Regions from separate parts of the Citricoccus sp. SGAir0253 genome, predicted to be linked through region 1. Evidence: riboswitches for the same ligand, from Rfam matches in the RefSeq annotation. Region 1 holds a riboswitch; the other holds the start of a gene.

Region 1 (9,282 bases):
GCAGCAGGCCCGTCATCCCGTTCGCGGTGAGCCACGGCCAGACGACCGCGGCGAGCGCCACGAGGACCCCGGCGCCGGCCAGGGCCGTCACCCCGCGCTGGCGGCGGCGGCCCGGCGCGGCGAGGCGCCACTCGGACCGCGCGAGCGTCACCGCGGTCATGGCCAGCAGGTTCACGGCCATCCCGAGCCACACGGGATGCAGCCCGAGCAGGAACGCGGTGGGGTGGAAGCCGGAGGCCGCGTACCAGGCCAGCCCCGTGCCGAAGCCGGCCAGCATGGCGGCGAGGGCCGCGGACCGCGTGGCCAGGGGCCAGGCGAACGCGGCGAGGACGGGGGCCAGCGTGGCGCCGTTGCGCAGGGTCCACGCCATGACGTTCCACCACGCGGACTCCTCGGTGCGCAGCAGGGCGAAGGCGACCATGACCACCGTGAGCCCCACGAGCGCCACCCGGGTGTAGCGCACCAGCTGCGCCTCGGTGGCCCCGGGGTGCAGCGCGGAGCCGAGGTCGCGGCCCAGCGAGGTGGCCCCGGAGAACTGGCAGGGCCCGGCCCAGCCCAGGGCGCAGGCCCACAGGCCCACGAAGAACACGCCGGCCGCCCAGGGCGGCACCGTGCCGGTGACGTACTCGGCGATCGAGACCAGCGGCAGCGCGCCCCCCGGGGTGACGATCGCCGCGGCCACCCCCACGAGCACGCCGAGCACGAGCAGCGGGGCGCCCAGGACGGCGGCGCGCAGCAGGCCCCGCTGGCCGTCGGCCGGGGTGCGGGCGGACATCGACATCTGGAACGCGGCCTGGGCCAGCGGGACGTTGATGATGAAGGTGCCGAACCACGCCACGATCAGCGAGGTCCCGGCATTGACCGGGTCGAACATCTCCGGGCGCTCCGCCGCGAAGGCGGCCAGCCCGCCGGGGCCGGCCAGCCCCGGCTCGGCGAGCAGGGCCCACAGCCCCACGAGGAACATCAGCCCGATCATGACGACGTTCATGGTCTGGCTGAACCCGACCGAGCGCATCCCGCCGGAGGACAGGAAGCCCAGCAGCACCACGGCCGTGACGGCCACGGACAGCGGCAGGGACAGGTCCGTCACCACGGACAGCGCGGAGGCGAAGGCGATCGTGGTGGCCACGGAGTACATGGGGAAGGTGAGCCCGGTGATGACGGAGCCCACGGCCTTGGCGGCCCGGCCGAACCGGTCCCCGATGATGCCGGTCACCGTCACCACGAGCCGCTCCCGCAGGGGCTTGACCAGCAGCAGCGCGATGAGCAGCACCTGCACCGTCTCCGCGACGCCGTACCAGATCGCCGAGACGCCGGTCCGGTAGCTCAGCTCCACGATCGCGATGTAGGACGAGCCGGAGAACAGGCCGGTGATGCAGAACGCCACCGTCCAGGGCCCGAAGGAGCGGCCGCCCACGAAGAACCCGCCCCGGCCGGTCTCCCGGCGGCGCGTGACGATCCGCCCGCCGAGCACGAGCCAAGCGGTGTAGGCCAGGGCCAAGGCGATCGTCCACAGCCCCGCCGCGGTCATGCGCGCACCCTCGCGTCCGCCGCGCCCGCAGTGCCCGCGTCCGCCGCGCCCGCAGTGCCCGGGGCGCCGGCCCGCCCGGCCGGTGCGCCGCCGTCGGGCCCTCGGCGCACGTCCGCGTCCTCGCAGGTGAAGACAGGCTCCGGGGCGCCCACGGGCGCGTTCGGCACGGGATAGCCGAGGGCAAGGTTGCACGCGGCCTCGGCGTCGTGCGCCACGGTGCGCGCGGCGAAGGACCACGCCACGGTCAGGTCCACGTTCGCGTCCCGCAGCAGGTTCACGGCGGGGCAGGAATGCTCGACGGCGGCGGCGAAGTCCCGCAGGACCGCCGGGTCGGTCTCGGGGGTGCCGACGCAGACCTGCAGGCGGTAGGCGTGGAAGTAGGGCTGGACGTCCGCGGTGCCGGCCAGGCCGCGGCGGTCCTGGCGAGCCAGGGAGTAGGTGGAGATCCCGGTCAGCCCGAGGCCGCGCCGGGCGGCGGCCTGGTCGATCGTGACCGTGATGCAGGCGTCCACGGCGCCGGCGAGGTACTCCATGGGCGTGGGGGCCTCGTCGCGGCCCCCGATCGCCTCGGGCTCGTCCACGGTGAAGGCGAAGCCGCGGATCGCCACCCGCGTCTGCTGTCGTCCGGTCCAGGTCCCTGCGGCGCGCAGGGTCTTGGACTCGCTGTCCACGGGCGTCTCGGTGAATCGGGGCTGCACGCGGGTCATCCTAGGACCCGTCCGGGAACGGGAGGTGTCCGGGTGACGCCCCGCGTCCGGACGTGCGCCCACGCCCCGCGTCCGGGCGCCCGTCCTCGTCAGGGCCGGGACGGGCCTCCCGGCGGTGACTACCGGTCGGTGGGCAGCCCGGAGCCCTGCCAGGCCATCATGCCGCCGGCCATGGTGTCCGCGGTGTAGCCGGCCTGGTTGAGGGCCTCGGCCACGCGGGCGCTGCGGTTGCCGCTGCGGCACACGACGATCACGGGGCGGGACTGGTCCAGCTCGCCGAGCCGGGCGCCGAGCTGGCCCATGGGGATGTGCAGGGCGCCGGGGATCATCCCCTCGACGACCTCGAAGTCCTCGCGGACGTCGAGCACCTGGTCCTGGGCGCGGCGCTGGTTGGCATCGGTGATGGTGATCTCGGGCATGGGGCCTCCTGGGGCGGCGGGCCCCGCGGCGCGCCGCGGGGTCTCGGACGGGTTCGGTCGGAACCAGTATGCAAGATACCCCCAGGGGTATGCAAGTACCCTTAGGACGCGACTTTGCGGGCAGAATCCACCGGTGGCTTCTGCCCGCAAAGTCATGGGCGGGGAGGAGGGGAGGGGCGGCGGGGCCGGTCAGGTCCAGCGCCGGACCGCCCACCTCTCCACGAGGCCCAGGACGGCGTCGGTGGCCTTGCCGATCACGGCCAGCAGGATGATCGCCAGGACCAAGCGGTCGGTCCGCCCGTTGTTCTGCGAGTCCGTCAGCAGGAAGCCGAGTCCCATGGAGGAGGCGATCAGCTCGGCGGCCACGAGGAACAGCCACGCCTGGGCCAGGGCCAGCCGCAGGCCCGAGAACACGGACGGGGTCACCGCGGGCAGCTGCACCGTGCGCAGCAGCCGCAGGCCGTGGTAGCCGAACGCCCGCCCGGCCTCCACGAGGTGCGGGTCCACGTGGCGCAGCGCCGCGTGCACGGTGGTGAAGACCGGGAAGAACGCGCCGATCGCGATGAGCGTGATCTTGGAGTCCTCGCCGATCTTCATCCAGAGGATCAACAGCGGCACCCAGGCCAGGGACGGCACCGCCCGCACCGCCCCGACCAGGGGGGACAGGAGCGCATCGGCCCACGTGGACAGCCCCAGCACGGACCCGACCAGCAGGCCGAGCGCCCCGCCGATGGCGAAGCCCAGCAGCACGCGCTGCACCGAGATGGCGACGTGGTGCCCCAGCGAGCCGTCCGAGGCCAGCTGCACGCCGGCCTGCACCACGGAGGCCGGAGAGGGCAGTTGCACGGGGGAGAACACTCCCGCCGCGGTCGCCGCCCACCACGCGGTCACCAGCAGCACGGGGACCACGAGCCCGACGGCGGCCCGTCCGGCCGGCGTGCCGAGGATCCCGGGTGTGCCGGGGCCGGACCCCGTCCGGCCGCCGCGGCGGTGACCGGACGTCCTGCCGGACCGGGGCGCCGGACCGGCGGCGGCCGGCGTCGGGACGGACGTGCCCGCCGCCGCGGGCGAGGCGCCCACCGTGCCGGGCGGGACGGCGTGGTCGGGCGAGGCCGCGCGGCTCACCGGGTGGCCTCTTCGGCGTAGGCCGGCTCGAGCAGCTCGGCCAGGGCGGTGTCCACGTTGTCCTGGCTGGCGACGTCGCCGGTCTCCACGAGGATGGGCCCGACCCGCTCCAGCACGTCCAGCTGGTCCTGCCCGGGCACGGGGTCCACGTCCAGGTTCGAGCGCTCCTCGATGACCGTGGTGGCCACCTCCTCGTCCAGCCCGGCGACCTCGGCGAGGATCCGCGCCGTCTCCTCGGGGTTCTCCAGGGACCAGGCGCGCGCCTTCTCGTAGACGTCCACCACCGTCTGGGCCAGCTCGGGGGATTCCTCGAGGAAGGACTCCGTGGCGTTGAGGAAGCCGTAGGTGTTGAAGTCGACGTTGCGGTAGAACAGCTCCGCGCCCTCGGCCTCCGCTCCGGCCATGATCGGGTCGAGGCCGGCCCAGGCGTCCACGGAGCCGTTGTCCAGGGCGGTCTTGCCGTCGGCGTGCTGCAGGTTCTGCACGGTGACCTCGGACGGGTCCACCCCGGCCTCCTCGAGGGACTGGATGAGGAAGAAGTATGGGTCGGTCCCCTTCGTGGCCGCCACGTCCCGGCCGGCGAGGTCCGCGACCTCGGTGATGTCCGAGTCGGGGCCGGTGACCAGGGCGGACCACTCCGGCTGGGAGTACAGGGCGATGGTCTTGATCGGGGTGCCGTTGGCCCGGGCCAGCAGGGCCGCGGAGCCGGCGGTGGAGCCGACGTCGATGGCCTCGGCGCGCAGCGCCTCGTTGGCCTTGTTGGAGCCGGCGGACTGGACCCAGTTGACGGTGACGCCCTCGTCCGAGAGCTCCTCCTCCAGCCAGCCCTTCTCCTTGATCACGAGGGAGAGGGGGTTGTAGGTGGCGAAGTCGATGTCCAGGGTGCCGCCGCTGCCGCCACCGGCGGTGCCGGAGGCCCCGGCCTGGGCGGCGCCGCCGCCTGAGCCCTCGCCGGCCACGCAGCCGGTCAGGGCGAGGGCGGAGACGGCCAGGGCGGCGGTGGAGAGGGCAAGTCGTGAGCGCATGGGGATGCCTTTCGGGACGGTTGCGGTGATGCAGGGAAACGCGGAAGGAGGCGGCCGGGCGTGGAGCACGGCCGGGAGGGAGGTTGGGGGGCCGTCCGGGCGCGGACGGCCCGCCCGTGGAGGGGCCCGGACCGAGGAGCCGGTGCCGGACGGGGCGGGCCCGCCGCTCAGCGGCGGTGGGCGTCCACCCCGAGGCCGTCCAGCAGCTCGGAGCGCAGGGCGGCGAGCTCGGCCGAGCCGCGGTCCCGGGGGCGCTCGCCGGGCACCGTGAGGACGGTGCGGGCGGAGGCACCCGGGGCGGCGTCCGGCGCGTGGTCCCGGCCGAGGAGCAGGATGCGGTCGGCCAGCTGCAGGGCCTCGTCCACGTCGTGGGTGACGAGCAGGATGGTGGTGGCGGTGCGCGCGTGGATGTCCAGCAGGAGGTCCTGCATCCGCATCCGGGTCAGTGCGTCGAGGGCACCGAACGGCTCGTCCAGCAGCAGCACGCCGGGCCGGCGCGCCAGGGCCCGGGCGAGCGAGGTGCGCTGGGCCATGCCGCCCGAGACCTCGCGCGGGCGGTGCCCGGCGTGGGCGGCCAGCCCGACGAGCTCGAGGAGGTGGTCCACGCGCTCGCGGCCCTCGGCGCGGCCGGTTCCGTGCGGCAGGCCCAGGGACACGTTCTGGTGGATGGTGCGCCAGGGCATCAGGCGGGGTTCCTGGAACCCGACGGCGGTGCGTGCGTCATGCGGCGCGACCCGCCGGCCGCCGATGAGGATCTCGCCGGTGTTCCCGGTGTCCAGGCCGCCCGCGGCCCGCAACAGGGTCGACTTGCCGCAGCCGGAGGCGCCGAGGATGGCGAGCACCTCGCCCGGGGCGACCTCCAGGGTCAGGTCCCGCAGGACGGTGCGCTCTCCCTCGAGGCCGGGGAAGGAGCGGCCGACGCCACGGAACTCCACGGACAGGCTCGCGGCCGTGGCGTTGCCGGGTGACCCCACGCGGGCTCCCGTGCCGGCGGCCAGGCGCGGTTCGGCAAGGGCGGTCATGATCATCACTCTCCATCGCTTCTGGCATGAGCACCGTTTCCCGGTCGGGGACCGGGCGGTTGCTGCGGCGTCACGGAGCCAGATCTCTCGGCCGCTCTGGATGGTTGGTGGCAATAGTGAAGCAGGTGCGGGACGGCGCCGCCACCACCGATGCCGCTTTGGGCGGCGTGTCGTGGCGTCCCGGGAAGCGGGGACCGCTGCCTGCGTCACGTGACGTCACGGAGCGTCATGCTGGACCCTCATCGGGGCAGCCTGCAGCGTTCCTGGCGCGGGGTGATCGGTACGCGTCGGAGTGTGACGCCCGGTTGGCGCCCCGGCTCCGGACGGCCCCACAGTGGATCCGTAACCATCCAGAGCGGCCGAGAGATCTGGCTCGACGACGCCGCAGCAACCCGCCCGACAGGGGCCAGGGTGCTACCGCCAGGATCGATGGAAGGACGTGCATTCCCATGCACCCTCATGCCCCGAGACGGATCCGCTTCAACGCGTTCGACATGAACTGCGTGGGCCACCAGTCCCCCGGACTGTGGCGGCATCCGGACGACCGGTCGTCCGAGTACAACACCATTGCCTACTGGACACACCTGGCCCAGGTCATCGAGCGGGGCCGCTTCGATGGGCTGTTCATCGCAGACGTCCTGGGCACCTACGACGTCTATGGCTCCTCGAACCGGGCCACCTTGGCCGCGGGGACGCAGGTCCCGGTCAATGACCCGGTGCTCCTCGTCAGCGCGATGGCCGCGGTGACCGAGCACCTGGGCTTCGGGATCACCGCCGGAACGGCGTTCGAGCATCCCTACCCCTTCGCCCGCCGCCTGGCAACGCTGGACCACCTGACCGGTGGCCGGGTCGGCTGGAACGTCGTGACCGGCTACCTTCCCTCGGCCGCGCGCAACATGGGGCAGCGGGACCAGGCCGCCCACGACGACCGTTACGACCACGCAGACGAATACCTCGAGGTCGTCTACAAGCTGCTCGAGGGGTCGTGGGAGGACGGCGCCGTGGTGCGGGACCGCCGGTCCAGCGTCTTCACCGACCCGGATCGCGTGCACGAGATCGGGCACGCCGGTGCCCACTTCACCGTGCCCGGCATCGCGATCACGGAGCCGAGCCCCCAGCGCACGCCCGTCGTCTACCAGGCCGGGACCTCCCCGCGGGGGCTGCGCTTCGCCGGGGAGAACGCCGAGTGCGTCTTCGTCGCCGCCCCGACCCGGCAGAGGCTCGCGCAGGCCGTGACCGGGATCCGTGCTGCCGCCATCGAGGCCGGTCGGGAGCCGGGCGACGTCAAGGTCTACACCCTGCTCACGGTGATCACCGGGCCGGACGAGGCCGCCGCGCAGGCCAAGCACGAGGACTACGCCTCGTACATCGACCACCAGGGGGCCCTGGCCCTGCTCTCGGGGTGGATGGGCATCGACTTCTCGCAGTACGGCCTGGACGACGTCATCGGCCATGACGTCCAGACCAATGCCGTCCAGTCGGCGGTCGACACCTTCCGCGCCTCTGCGGGTGACGACGAGCCCTGGACCGTCCGCCGCCTCGCCGAGTGGGTCGGCATCGGCGGCTTCGGTCCGGTCGTCGTCGGATCGGGGGCCCAGGTGGCCGATGAGCTCCTCGACTGGGCCCGAGAGACCGACGTGGACGGCTTCAACCTGGCCTACGCGATCACCCCCGGCACCTTCGAGGACGTGGTCGAGTACGTGGTGCCCGAACTCCAGGCCCGGGGCGCCTATCCGACCGACTACGAGGAGGGCACCTTGCGCCACAAGCTGTTCGGACGTGGGGACCGGCTCCCCGCCAACCACCGCGGGTCCGGCTTCCGGATCGGCGCGCTCGCCATGAGCGGGGGCGCGGAGCGGTGATCGAGATCAGGAACCTGCACAAGTCCTATGCCGGACACGACGGGCCGGTCGAGGTCCTCAAGGGCATTGACCTGGTCGTGCCCGAGGGCACCATCACGGCCGTCGTCGGACCGTCCGGTGCGGGCAAGACCACCCTCTCGCACTGCATCTCCCTGCTGGAGAAACCCACCAGCGGAGAGATCCTCGTCGACGGAAGGGACCTCTCCCACCTGCGGGGACGGCAACTGCGCTCCGCCCGAAGGGCGATCGGCACCATCTTCCAGCACTCGGCCCTGCTGCGGCGGATCACGGTGGCGGAGAACGTCGCCCTGCCCCTGCGCAACCTGGGCGTGGTCCAGCACGAGATGGAGGACCGAGTCGCCGAGTTGCTTGACCGGGTCGGTCTGCTGCACAAGGCGAACGCCTATCCCGGCCAGCTCTCCGGTGGCCAGCGGCAGCGGGTGGGCATCGCCCGCGCGCTGGCCCTGCGGCCGCGCATCCTGCTCTCCGACGAGTCCACCTCCGGGCTGGACCCGGAGACGACCGCACAGATCCTGGACCTGCTCGCCTCGCTGCGCAGCGACCTGGGCCTGTCCATCATCCTGATCACCCACGAGATGGACGTCGTCCGCCATGTGGCCGACCAGGTGGCGGCGTTGTCCGACGGCCGGCTGTCCGAGTACGGGTCCCTGCCCTCGCTCGTGGCCGACCAGGACTCGGCGGTCGGCCACCAGCTCCTGCCGGTCTCCGCACTGCCGCTGCCGCCCCGGTTCGATCTCGCGCTCGAGCTCGCCTACCGGGACGGTGCCGTCGACCCGGAGTGGTTCACCCGGCTGGCCGTGGACCACGGGATCCGCCTCGCCCTGCTCGGCGGGACGGTGGAGGCCCGCGGGGACATCGCCCTGGGCCGTGCCGTCGTCGGGATCCACTCCGAGCAGTACCGTCCCGCGATCGAGGCGCTGGACCGCCTCGGCATCCAGGCCCGGCTGCGCGACGACGCGGCCCGGTCCACCACCCACGACGAGACCCCACTGGAGGTGGTCGCATGAGTGCGACGACGGAGTCCTCGCAGCCCCTCGTGACGGACACGCCGTGGGCGGACCTGCCGTCACTGCTGCTGCCCGCCTATGGCGAGACCTGGGCCATGGTGGGCATCGTGATGGTGATGGTCGTGCTCGTCGGTGGGGCCACCGGGGTATTGCTCTACAACACCTCCCCGCGGGGGCTGTTCCCCCGGGACCGGCTCCACGGCGCGCTCAGCTGGGTGGTGAACATGGGCCGATCCCTGCCGTTCCTCGTGCTGATGGCGGCCATCATCCCGTTCACCAAGTGGGTCACCGGCACCACCCTGGGCATCGCGGCCGCGATCGTGCCCATGACCATCGCCGGCATCCCGTTCTTCGCGCGCCTCGTGCAGAACGCGCTGAACGACCTACCCCGCGAGAACATGGCCGTGGGCCTCGTCACCGGCAGCTCCACCGGACAGATCATCCGGCAGACCCAGTTGCGCGAGGCGCTGCCGGGGCTGGCCTCGGCCGTCACCCTCAACACGATCTCGATGATCGAGTACTCGGCCATCGCGGGCACCATCGGCGCCGGCGGCATCGGGTAC
Region 2 (9,282 bases), 230 kb from region 1:
GGTCGGCGAGCTGATCGCCGGGCGGGCGATGGCCCGCGGCTGCCGTGGCTTCGTCCTGGACGCCTGCGTGCGGGACGCCGTGGACCTGCAGCGGATGGGCTTCCCCGTCTTCGCCCGCGGCACCACCCCCGCGGGGCCCTACCGCAACGGGCCCTTCGAGGCCGGCGTCGCCGCCGCCGTCGGGGGCGTGGTGGTGCACCCGGGGGACCTGGTGCTGGGCGACGACGACGGCGTCGCGGTGGTCCCGTGGGAGCGCGCGGCCGAGGTGCTGGCCGCGGCCGAGGCCAAGCACGCCACCGAGGCCCGGCAGCGGGCCGAGATCGGGTCCTGAGCCGGGTCCGGTCGGCGGGGGCTCAGGAGTCCAGGCCCTCGTCCACCGGCTCCCCGGCGCCGGCCCGCTCGGCCGTCCGCTGCGCCTTGGCCACGGCCTCGTGCGGGTTGGCGACGTCGTCCCCGCCCTCCACCACCGGGGTGCCGTGGGTGTGGAAGGTGGAGATGGTCTTCATGCCCCAGGCCTGGCCCTTGGCGCGCTCGGCCTGGGTCCAGCCGATGGGCTTCCAGTCCGGGGCCAGGATGAGCCGGGAGCCCTGGTTGGCCAGCTCGATGCGGTTGCCGCCCGGCTCCCACACGTACAGGAAGAAGCCCTGCTGGATGGCGTGCTTGTACGGGCCGTACTCGATGTAGACGCCGTTCTCCAGGAAGATGTCCGCGGCCTTGAGGATGTCCTCGCGGGTGTCCGAGGCGAAGGCGATGTGGTGCAGCCGGCCGGGCGTCCCGGTCCAGTCGTCCGAGTAGACCACGTCGTAGGACTTCTGGCCGTAGGTGAACCAGTGCCCGCCCACCTCGCCGTCGTCCAGCTGGATGTACTCGGTGGTGAACCCGCCCATCACCTGCTCGGTGAAGTCGCAGACCCCGGCCATGTCCGCGGTGAGGTAGTTGATGTGGTCCAGCCGCCGGGCGTTGGCGCCGAACCCCGGGTAGCGCGAGGCCTGGTTCTTCAGGGCGGGCCGGTCCTCGTCCGTGGCCCGGTACCACTCGGTCTCGTAGTACACCTCCATGAGGTGCTGGTCGGGATCCCGGTACCGGAAGGTGCGGCCCCGGCCCATCTCCCCGTCCACCCAGCCCTCGCCGAGCCCGGCCGCCTCGATCCGGCCGACCACGCGCTCCAGCGCCTCCGGGCTGTTGGCCCGCCAGCCCACCCGGCCCACGCCGGCGTGCTCCCTGGCCGTGAGCTTGATGGAGTACGGCTCGTAGTCGTCCCAGCAGTGCAGGTACGCCGACTCGGCGCCGTCCTCGGTGGTGCGGCCGACCTCCCGCATGGCCAGCAGGTCCCGGAAGAACCAGAGGGACTCCTCGAACCGGGGCGTGTAGAGCTCGACCGTGGACAGGTGGGCGATGTCGCGGATGCGCTCGGTCATGTGGGCTCCTGGCGGCTCGAGACTGCGAACAAGATTGTCAACAAAGCATAGGCAGTCGGCCGCTCCTTGGCCATGGCCCCGGGGAGGCGGGGTTCAGGCCTGGCCGGCGGGACGCGACCAGGGGGTCCGGGGACGCCGGACCGGCTCGCCGTCGATGAACACGTCGAGGCGCTCGGTGTAGAAGCTGACCAGCCCGCGGACCGGCTCGGCGTCGTGCGCGGGGTCCTCGTAGCTCCAGGCGATGTCCGGCAGGCGCAGGCCGGGTGCCTCGACCGTCCAGTGGCTCGCCCGGCCCTTGTACGCGCACGTCGTGCGCAGCGTCCCGGGCACGAGCGGGACCCGCAGCGCGCGGCGCGGCAGGTAGTAGCGCGGCATCGGGAACGTGCCCTCGAACAGCCACCGGGCCTCGTCCGTCTCGGCCAGCACGGTGCCCTCGTGCTCGATCCGTACCGTCCGGCCGGACGGGCAGACGTCGATCCGGTGCAGCGGGTCGCGGGGGTGGCCGAGCAGCGGCTGGTCCTCGTCGAACCAGTCGAAGGGGGCGAAGTCGAGCACCACGTAGCCGTCCAGGTCCGGGTCCCCGAGCGCGAAGGCCGCTCCCTCGACGACGGCCCCGCCGGCCTCCACGGACAGCGGTCGGCCGGGGGTGGTGTGCACCGCGAACGGGACGGAGGGGTCCAGGGCGGCGCGTTCGCCGTCCGCGCCGGGGCCGCCCGCGGGTCCCGTCCCACCCGGCGACGCCGCGGCGGCCGGCGCGTCGGAGAGCGCGGCGGCGACGTCCTCGCGCGGCACGGCGTAGGAGGGGACCACGCGCCGCGGCTCCCACAACAGCACCGCGCGCGTCGAGTCGGCCACGGGGTGGCCGTGGAGCCGGGCGCGCACCCGCTTCGGCGTGGGCACGTACCGCAGCAGCCCGTGGGCGTCCGCGAGCAGGGTCGTCAGCGACTGGGCCATGGCGACATTCTGCGCCGGGGCGGCGCCCGTGTCAGTGGCGCGGCGTCCCGGGCGCCGGGACCGGGCGGCCTCCGGGGCGGGGGGAGGAGGACCTGTGGGAGAATGGAGCGCCGTTCCGGCGCCACCTGGGGCAGCAGGTGAGTGCGGGGTCGTGGAGACCGCCGACCGCCGCGTCCGGGACCGCGTGAGTGCTAATACAGCCGGCCACCGCCAGGCGAACCACCACCTTCGAGGAACCGTCGTGAACCCCCAGAACCCCCCTGTCCAGCCCGCCGACCCCACCCGCACCGGAGCCGCCCACGGCGCCGGGCCGGCCGATCCGGCCGGCGCGGCCGCCGCCACCCCCGGGGCGACCGCCCCCGGGACCGCCGCCCGGGCGGAAGGGGCGGGCGCCGGCGTCGCCCGCTTCGCCCCCACCGGCACCGGCCTGTACGCGATCTTCACGGCGGTGATGGCCGTGGTGCTGATCCTGTCCAACCTCGGTGCGTCCAAGGGCGTGACGTTCGGGCCGATCGTCACCGACGGCGGCTTCTTCCTGTTCCCGCTGGCCTACATCGTGGGGGACGTGGTCTCGGAGGTCTACGGCTTCCGGGCGTCCCGCCGGGCGATCGTCACCACCTTCGGCCTCTCGGCGTTCGCCGCCCTGTGCTACTGGATCATCATCGCGCTGCCGGGGGCCGAGTGGTACGACGGCCAGGACGAGCTCGTCCGGACCCTGGCGCCCGTGCCGTTGATCGTGCTCGCCTCCCTGCTCGGCTTCCTCGTGGGCCAGCTGGCGAACTCCTGGATCATGGTCCGGCTCAAGCGGCGGGCGGGGGAGCGGCTGCTGTTCGGCCGCATCGCCGCCTCCACGCTCGTGGGCGAGTTCCTGGACACGCTCGTCTTCTGCTCCATCGCCGCCGGGGTCATCGGCATCACCGACCTGCCCACCTTCGTCAACTACGTGGTGGTCGGCTTCGTCTTCAAGTCCCTCGTGGAGATCGTGCTCTCGCCGGTGACCATGGGGGTCATCGCGGTCGTCAAGCGCGCCGAGCCGGAGTACGGGCGGGCCGCCGCCCCGGCCGCCTGACCGGGCCGCCGGTCGCCCGGGCGCCTCAGCCCAGGGCCCGCCGCACGGCGTCGACGATCTCCTCGGTGTCCGCGTGCGGGTCCACCACGGTCACCACGGCGACCGGCCGGGCCGTCGCGGCGGCGCCGGGCGACGCCCCGTAGCCCTCCAGCACCACGTGGATCAGCCGCCTGGCCCGGGCTGAGAACTCCTCCAGCACGCGGTCGTCGGGCGCCCGGAGCCACTGGCGCAGGTGGCTGTTGTGCAAGGCCACGCACGCGCCCGCCAGGGCGGCCGCCACGGGGGCGACGTCGTGCCCGACGCCGCTCCCGTCCCCCTCGGTGTTCCCCTCGCCGTCGCCGGACGCGGCCGTGCCCGCGAGTCGCTCGCGGAGCCAGCGGCGGAAGACCGCCTCGTAGTGGTGCGAGGTCAGCAGCTCCCGGTTGCGCAGGGCCTGGGACTGGCGCAGCAGCCGGTGCCGGGCCAGGGTGCGTTCCGGGTCGTCGAGGTGGTAGCGGAACACCAGCAGCAGTCCCTCGCGCAGCGCCGAGGCGGTGTCGTGCCCGGTCCGGTCGAGGAAGTCGCCGAGCCGGGCGAGCATGGCGGCGTGGTCGGCGAAGACCACGTCCTCCTTGCTGCCGAAGGTGCGGAAGAAGGTCGCCCGGCTCATCCCGGCCTCCCGGGCCAGGTCGTCCACCGTGGTGCGGTCCCAGCCGCGGGCGTCCAGGAGCCGCAGCAGGGCGGCGAGCGTGCTGGGGGCGGTGGCCGGGTCCATCCTGCTCCTCGGGTCATGGCGGGTGAGACGGAGTTGCTTGACATGATACCCAGTATCAGTGGATAGTGACGGAGATCACCGATCCGTCTCCCGGAGGACCGCATGACCGCCCTGGCCGAAGACCGCCCCGCCGCCCACGAACCCCTCACGCCGCTGGCCTTCCTCGGGCGCACGGCCGCCGTGTTCCCGGACCGGGAGGCGGTGGTGTACGGCGAGCGGCGCTCCACCTACCGCGAGTTCGCGGCCGAGGTGCAGCGGCTGGCCAAGGCCCTCCGGGCGCGGATCGAGCCCGGCCAGACGGTCGCGGTGATCGCGCCCAACGTCCCCGCCATGCTCGCGGCCCACTTCGCCGTGCCGCTGGCCGGGGGCGTGCTGAGCCCCCTCAACCCGCGCCTGACCTCCCGCGAGCTGGAGTACATCCTGGAGCACTCCGAGGCCCGGGTGGTGCTCGCGGACGGCGACGTGGCGGCCACGGTCCGCGAGGTCGTGCAGGACCTGCCGCACCGGCCGCTGGTCGTGGAGATCGTGGACGACCAGGCCGGCCACGCGGACCCCCGCGGGACCGACGCCGGCGCCCTCGCCTACGAGGACTTCCTCGCCCAGGGGCCCGCCGGGCCGGACCTGCCGTGGCGGGTGGAGGACGAGGAGTCGCCGATCACGCTCAACTACACCTCGGGCACCACCGGCCCGCCCAAGGGCGCGGTCTACACCCACCGCGGTGCCTACCTGGCGGCCCAGGGGGCGGTGTTCCACAACGGCTACACCGGGACCACCCGCTACCTGTGGACGCTGCCGATGTTCCACTGCAACGGCTGGTGCACGCCGTGGGCGGTGACCTCCGCGGGCGGCACGCACGTGTGCCTGCGCGCGGTGCGCCAGGACGCCATCTGGGACGCGTTCGACCACGAGGGCATCACGCACCTGTGCGGGGCGCCGGTCGTGTGCGCCATGATCCACGAGTCCGGGCGTGCCCGCCCCCTGGACCGGGAGCTGCGGATGACCACCGCGGGGGCCGCCCCGCCGCCGTCGGTCATCGAGGCGCTCGAGGCGCTCAACATCACCCCCGTGCACGTCTATGGCCTCACCGAGGTGTACGGGCCGTTCACCATCTGCGAGCCGCAGCCGGCGTGGGCGGGGCTGCCCGCCGCCGAGCGGGCCCGGCTGATGGCCCGCCAGGGCGTGCCGATGGTGCACGCCGGCGAGGTCGCCGTCATGGACGCCGAGCTGAACCGGCTGCCCGCGGACGGCACCACCCTGGGCGAGGTGGTCCTGCGGGGCAACGGTGTCATGCGGGAGTACTTCAAGAACCCCGAGGCCACCGCCGAGGCCTTCCGCGGCGGCTGGTACCACACGGGCGACCTCGGCGTGATGCACCCGGACGGTTACGTCCAGCTGATGGACCGGGCCAAGGACATCATCATCTCCGGGGGCGAGAACATCTCCTCGATCGAGGTCGAGTCCGTGCTGCACGCCCACCCGCGGGTGTCCGACGTGGCCGTCGTCGGGGTCCAGGACGACAAGTGGGGCGAGCGCCCCGTGGCCTTCGTGGTGGCCGAGGCCGGGGCGCCGGTGACCGCCGAGGAGCTCCGCGCCCACTGCCGGGAGTCGCTCGCCGGGTTCAAGGTGCCGGACCGCGTGACGTTCGTGGATGAGCTGCCGCGCACGGCCACCGGCAAGATCCGCAAGACCATGCTGCGCTCCCTCCGGGACGAGGAGCCGGCGTCCCCGGCGAGGTCCTGAGCGGGACGACGGCCCCCGGGCCGCCGGCCGGGTGGTGACGGCCGCGCCAGCGGGCGGAGGGAACCCCCTCGTCACGAGGCCCCGTGTGACGTCATCGGACGTCACACGGGGCCTCGTGCGCCCCGGGCGCCGGCCTCCGTGACGGTGGACGGCGAAACATGACCCGGGCCCTTGGGGCCACGGGCCCCGCCCCCTAGGGTGGCAGCAGAATCACGAGATCCGGTGACAAGCCCTGGCTGGCCGGACGGCAACCCTCTCGCCGTAGTGGGGTGCTCCAGGTGAGGATTCGGCCCGGTCGCGCATGGCGGCGCGGGCAAGTACGGCACCCCGCGGTCCCGACGCCCGGACCGTTCGCGTGGTGCCCGGACCGAGAGGCGACCATGACCGACACGACCCGACCCGAGCGCACCGCCGCCCCCGGAACGCCCCGCCCGGACGGCAGTAGCGCGACGCTGGCCGGCGGGCCCCCGCTGCCGGGAGACCTGCCCACCTTCGCGGACCTGTGGGCCGCCACCGCGGGGGGCGCCCCGACGGACGCCCAGCTCACCGCCCACTTCGCCCCCGTCTTCGCGGCCATCGCGGCCGGGGCGGCCCAGCGGGAACTGGACCACGAGCTGGCCTTCGCCGCGATCGAGGCCCTGCGCGCCTCCGGCTTCACCCGCGTCCGCCTGGCCCGCGAGCACGGGGGCATCGGGGCGAGCCTGCCTCAGCTCGCCGGCCTGCTGGTGGACCTGGCCGCCGCGGACTCGAACCTCCCGCAGGCCCTGCACGGGCACTTCATGTTCACCGAGCAGCACCAGAACGAGTCCCAGGGCGCGGTCTCCGAGTGGTGGCTGGCGGAGGTGGCGGCCGGGCGGATCTTCGGCAACGCGCTCGTGGAGCTCCCCCCGGCCGCCGGTTCCCGGCCCGTGCTGTGGACCGATGCCGATCCGGACACCGCCCAGGCCGCCTCGGCCGTCGGGAGCCCAGAGGTCGCCGAGATCACGGGGGACAAGTTCTACTCCACCGGGGCGCTGTTCGCCGACCACCTGCTCGTGACCGCCACGCGGCCCGGCCGGGAGGACGAGGGGCCGGTGTTCGCGATCGTGGACGCCGGCCACGAGGGGGTGCGCCGGATCGACGACTGGAACGGCTTCGGGCAGCGGCTCACCGCCTCGGGCACCACCACCTTCGACCGGGTGCCCGTGCGGGCCCACCGGACCCAGGAGTTCAACGTCCCCACGGGCGTGCTGGCCTACCCGGTGCTGTGGGTGGTGCTCTCCGCCACGCAGGCCGGGATCGGGGCGGCGGCGCTGGCCGCGATCACCGACTTCGTGCGGGCGCGCCGCCGCACCTACGACCACGCCCTGGCCGAGACCCCCGCCGAGGACCCGCTGGTGCACCAGGTCATCGGCGCGGTCTCGGCGAAGGTCTCCGCCGCCCGGCACGTCGTGACGTCCGCCGCGGCCGTGGTCGAGGAGTCCTTCCGGCAGGTGCGCGGCCACCGGGACCTGGAGGACCCGGTGGTCCTCGAGGCCCACGCCCGCGCCAACGTGGCCCTGTCCGAGGCCAGCCTCGTGGTCTCCGAGCTGGTGCTGGAGGCCACCAACCAGGTCTTCGAGTGCGGCGGCGCCTCGGCCACGGACGCCGCGCGGCAGCTGCACCGGCACTGGCTGAACGCGCGCACCATCGCGAGCCACACCCCGCTGGTCTACCGCACCCGGGCGGTCGGCGACTACCGCCTCAACGGGACCGTCCCGCCGTTCCACTCCACCGCCCGGAACTCCGCCCCCGCCGGCCCCTGAGCCGGTCCGGGACCCGTCCGCCCGGACGGGCCTGCCCTCGAGCACCCCGACCCCAGACCACCACGGAAGGACCAGAGCAATGACCCTGACCCACGACCCCGCGGCGACCACCCCGACCGCCGGGACCACCGCCACCGCCACCGACCCCGCCCAGGACGCCGCCGCGCAGGCCGCCCGCCTGGCGGCGGTGCGCGAGCGCCTCGCCCCGGTCTTCGCCTCCATCGCGGAGAGCGCCGCCGAGCGCGAGGCCGGGCGCATCATCGACCGCGACGCCGTCCGTCGCCTCGCCGAGGCGGGCTTCACCTCCCTGCGGGTGCCGGTGGAGTACGGCGGCTCCGGGCTCACGTTCGCGCAGTCGGCCGGGCTCATCGTCGAGCTCGCGGCCGCGGACTCCAACCTGACCCAGGCGCTGCGCGCCCACCTGATCAACCAGGAGAACGTGCTGGGGCACCCGGACCCGGCGTTCCGCGACCGGTGGCTGCGCCGCCTGGGCGAGGGCGCCGTCGTCGGGAACGCGGTGACCGAGATCGACAACGCGGTGGGGGAGGGCACCACCCGGCTCGTGCAGGACGCCGGGGGCACGTGGCGGCTCAACGGCACCAAGTACTACTCCACCGGCTCGCTGTACGCCGACTGGATCATCGTGGCCGCCGTGGACGCCCACGGCGAGGAGATCGCCGCAACGGTGCCGGTGGACGCCCCCGGGGTGACCCTGCTGGACGACTGGGACGGCTTCGGCCAGCAGCTGACCGCCTCCGGCACCACGGTGTTCGAGGACACCCCCGTGGACCCGGCCGAGGTCTACCGCGGCGGCCTGGACGACGGCACCCGCGTGGCCACCGGCCAGGCCTCGTGGCAGTTCCTGCACCTGGCCTCGCTCACGGGCATCGCCCAGGCCGTGGTGCGGGACTCGGCCGCCTACGTGCGCGGCCGCCGCCGGTCCTTCAGCCACGGGGTCACCGAGCTGCCGCGGGACGACGCCCAGGTGCTGCAGGTCATCGGCGAGGTCTCCGCCTCCGCCTTCGCCGTCCGCGCCGCGTTCGACGCCGTGGTCGCCGCGCTCGGGGACGTCCTCGAGCGCGAGGCCGCCGGCGAGGCGCTCCCGGAGGAGGACGTCAACGCCCTGTACATCCGCGTCTACCAGGCCCAGCAGGTCATCGCGAAGACCGTGCTGGAGGCCGCCACCCGCTGGTTCGAGGTGGGCGGGGCCTCCGCCACGAGCTCGGCGAAGCGGTTCGACCGGCACTGGCGCAACGCCCGGGTGCTGGCCAACCACAACCCGCTGATCTACCGCGCCCGCTACATCGGCGACTGGGAGGTCAACGGGACCCCGCCGGGACGGGCCTACCGCATCGGCTCCGCCTGAGCGGCGGTCCGGCCCGGGCCCGCACCGCCCGGCGTCCCGCCCCGGCCGTCCGGCGTCCGGAACGGGGACGCCGGGCGGCCGGAGCGCCGGACCCGCCGCGGCCGCCGTCGGGACCCCGCCCCGGCTACCGGGACGCGGCGTAGTAGCGCCCGAGCACCGCGTCCTTGAGGTCCCAGAACGTGCCGTCCTCGATGGCG

Evidence for each region. A riboswitch is a leader RNA that binds a small molecule or an ion and turns the genes downstream of it on or off. The one in region 1 is predicted to bind S-adenosylmethionine.
Region 2: another riboswitch for S-adenosylmethionine. It lies ahead of E7744_RS12585 (acyl-CoA dehydrogenase); the one in region 1 lies ahead of E7744_RS13605 (LLM class flavin-dependent oxidoreductase).

The regions. Positions count from the first base shown of each region.
Region 1 is NZ_CP039424.1:3,114,789-3,124,070, reverse strand. Features, by position in the region: gene E7744_RS13635 (sodium:solute symporter) at 1-1,531, opposite strand, end outside; gene E7744_RS13630 (OsmC family protein) at 1,528-2,229, opposite strand; gene E7744_RS13625 (rhodanese-like domain-containing protein) at 2,358-2,657, opposite strand; gene E7744_RS13620 (ABC transporter permease) at 2,847-3,605, opposite strand; gene E7744_RS13615 (aliphatic sulfonate ABC transporter substrate-binding protein) at 3,779-4,807, opposite strand; gene E7744_RS13610 (ABC transporter ATP-binding protein) at 4,975-5,829, opposite strand; SAM riboswitch class I at 5,839-5,936, opposite strand; SAM riboswitch class I at 6,173-6,265, shown strand; gene E7744_RS13605 (LLM class flavin-dependent oxidoreductase) at 6,279-7,691, shown strand; gene E7744_RS13600 (methionine ABC transporter ATP-binding protein) at 7,688-8,719, shown strand; gene E7744_RS13595 (methionine ABC transporter permease) at 8,716-9,282, shown strand, end outside.
Region 2 is NZ_CP039424.1:2,881,044-2,890,325, reverse strand. Features, by position in the region: gene E7744_RS12615 (methyltransferase) at 1-331, shown strand, start outside; gene E7744_RS12610 (VOC family protein) at 354-1,418, opposite strand; gene E7744_RS12605 (DUF427 domain-containing protein) at 1,512-2,372, opposite strand; gene E7744_RS12600 (queuosine precursor transporter) at 2,614-3,441, shown strand; gene E7744_RS12595 (TetR/AcrR family transcriptional regulator) at 3,467-4,195, opposite strand; gene E7744_RS12590 (long-chain-fatty-acid--CoA ligase) at 4,298-5,935, shown strand; SAM riboswitch class IV at 6,144-6,261, shown strand; gene E7744_RS12585 (acyl-CoA dehydrogenase) at 6,316-7,719, shown strand; gene E7744_RS12580 (acyl-CoA dehydrogenase family protein) at 7,799-9,085, shown strand; gene tgt (tRNA guanosine(34) transglycosylase Tgt) at 9,210-9,282, opposite strand, start outside.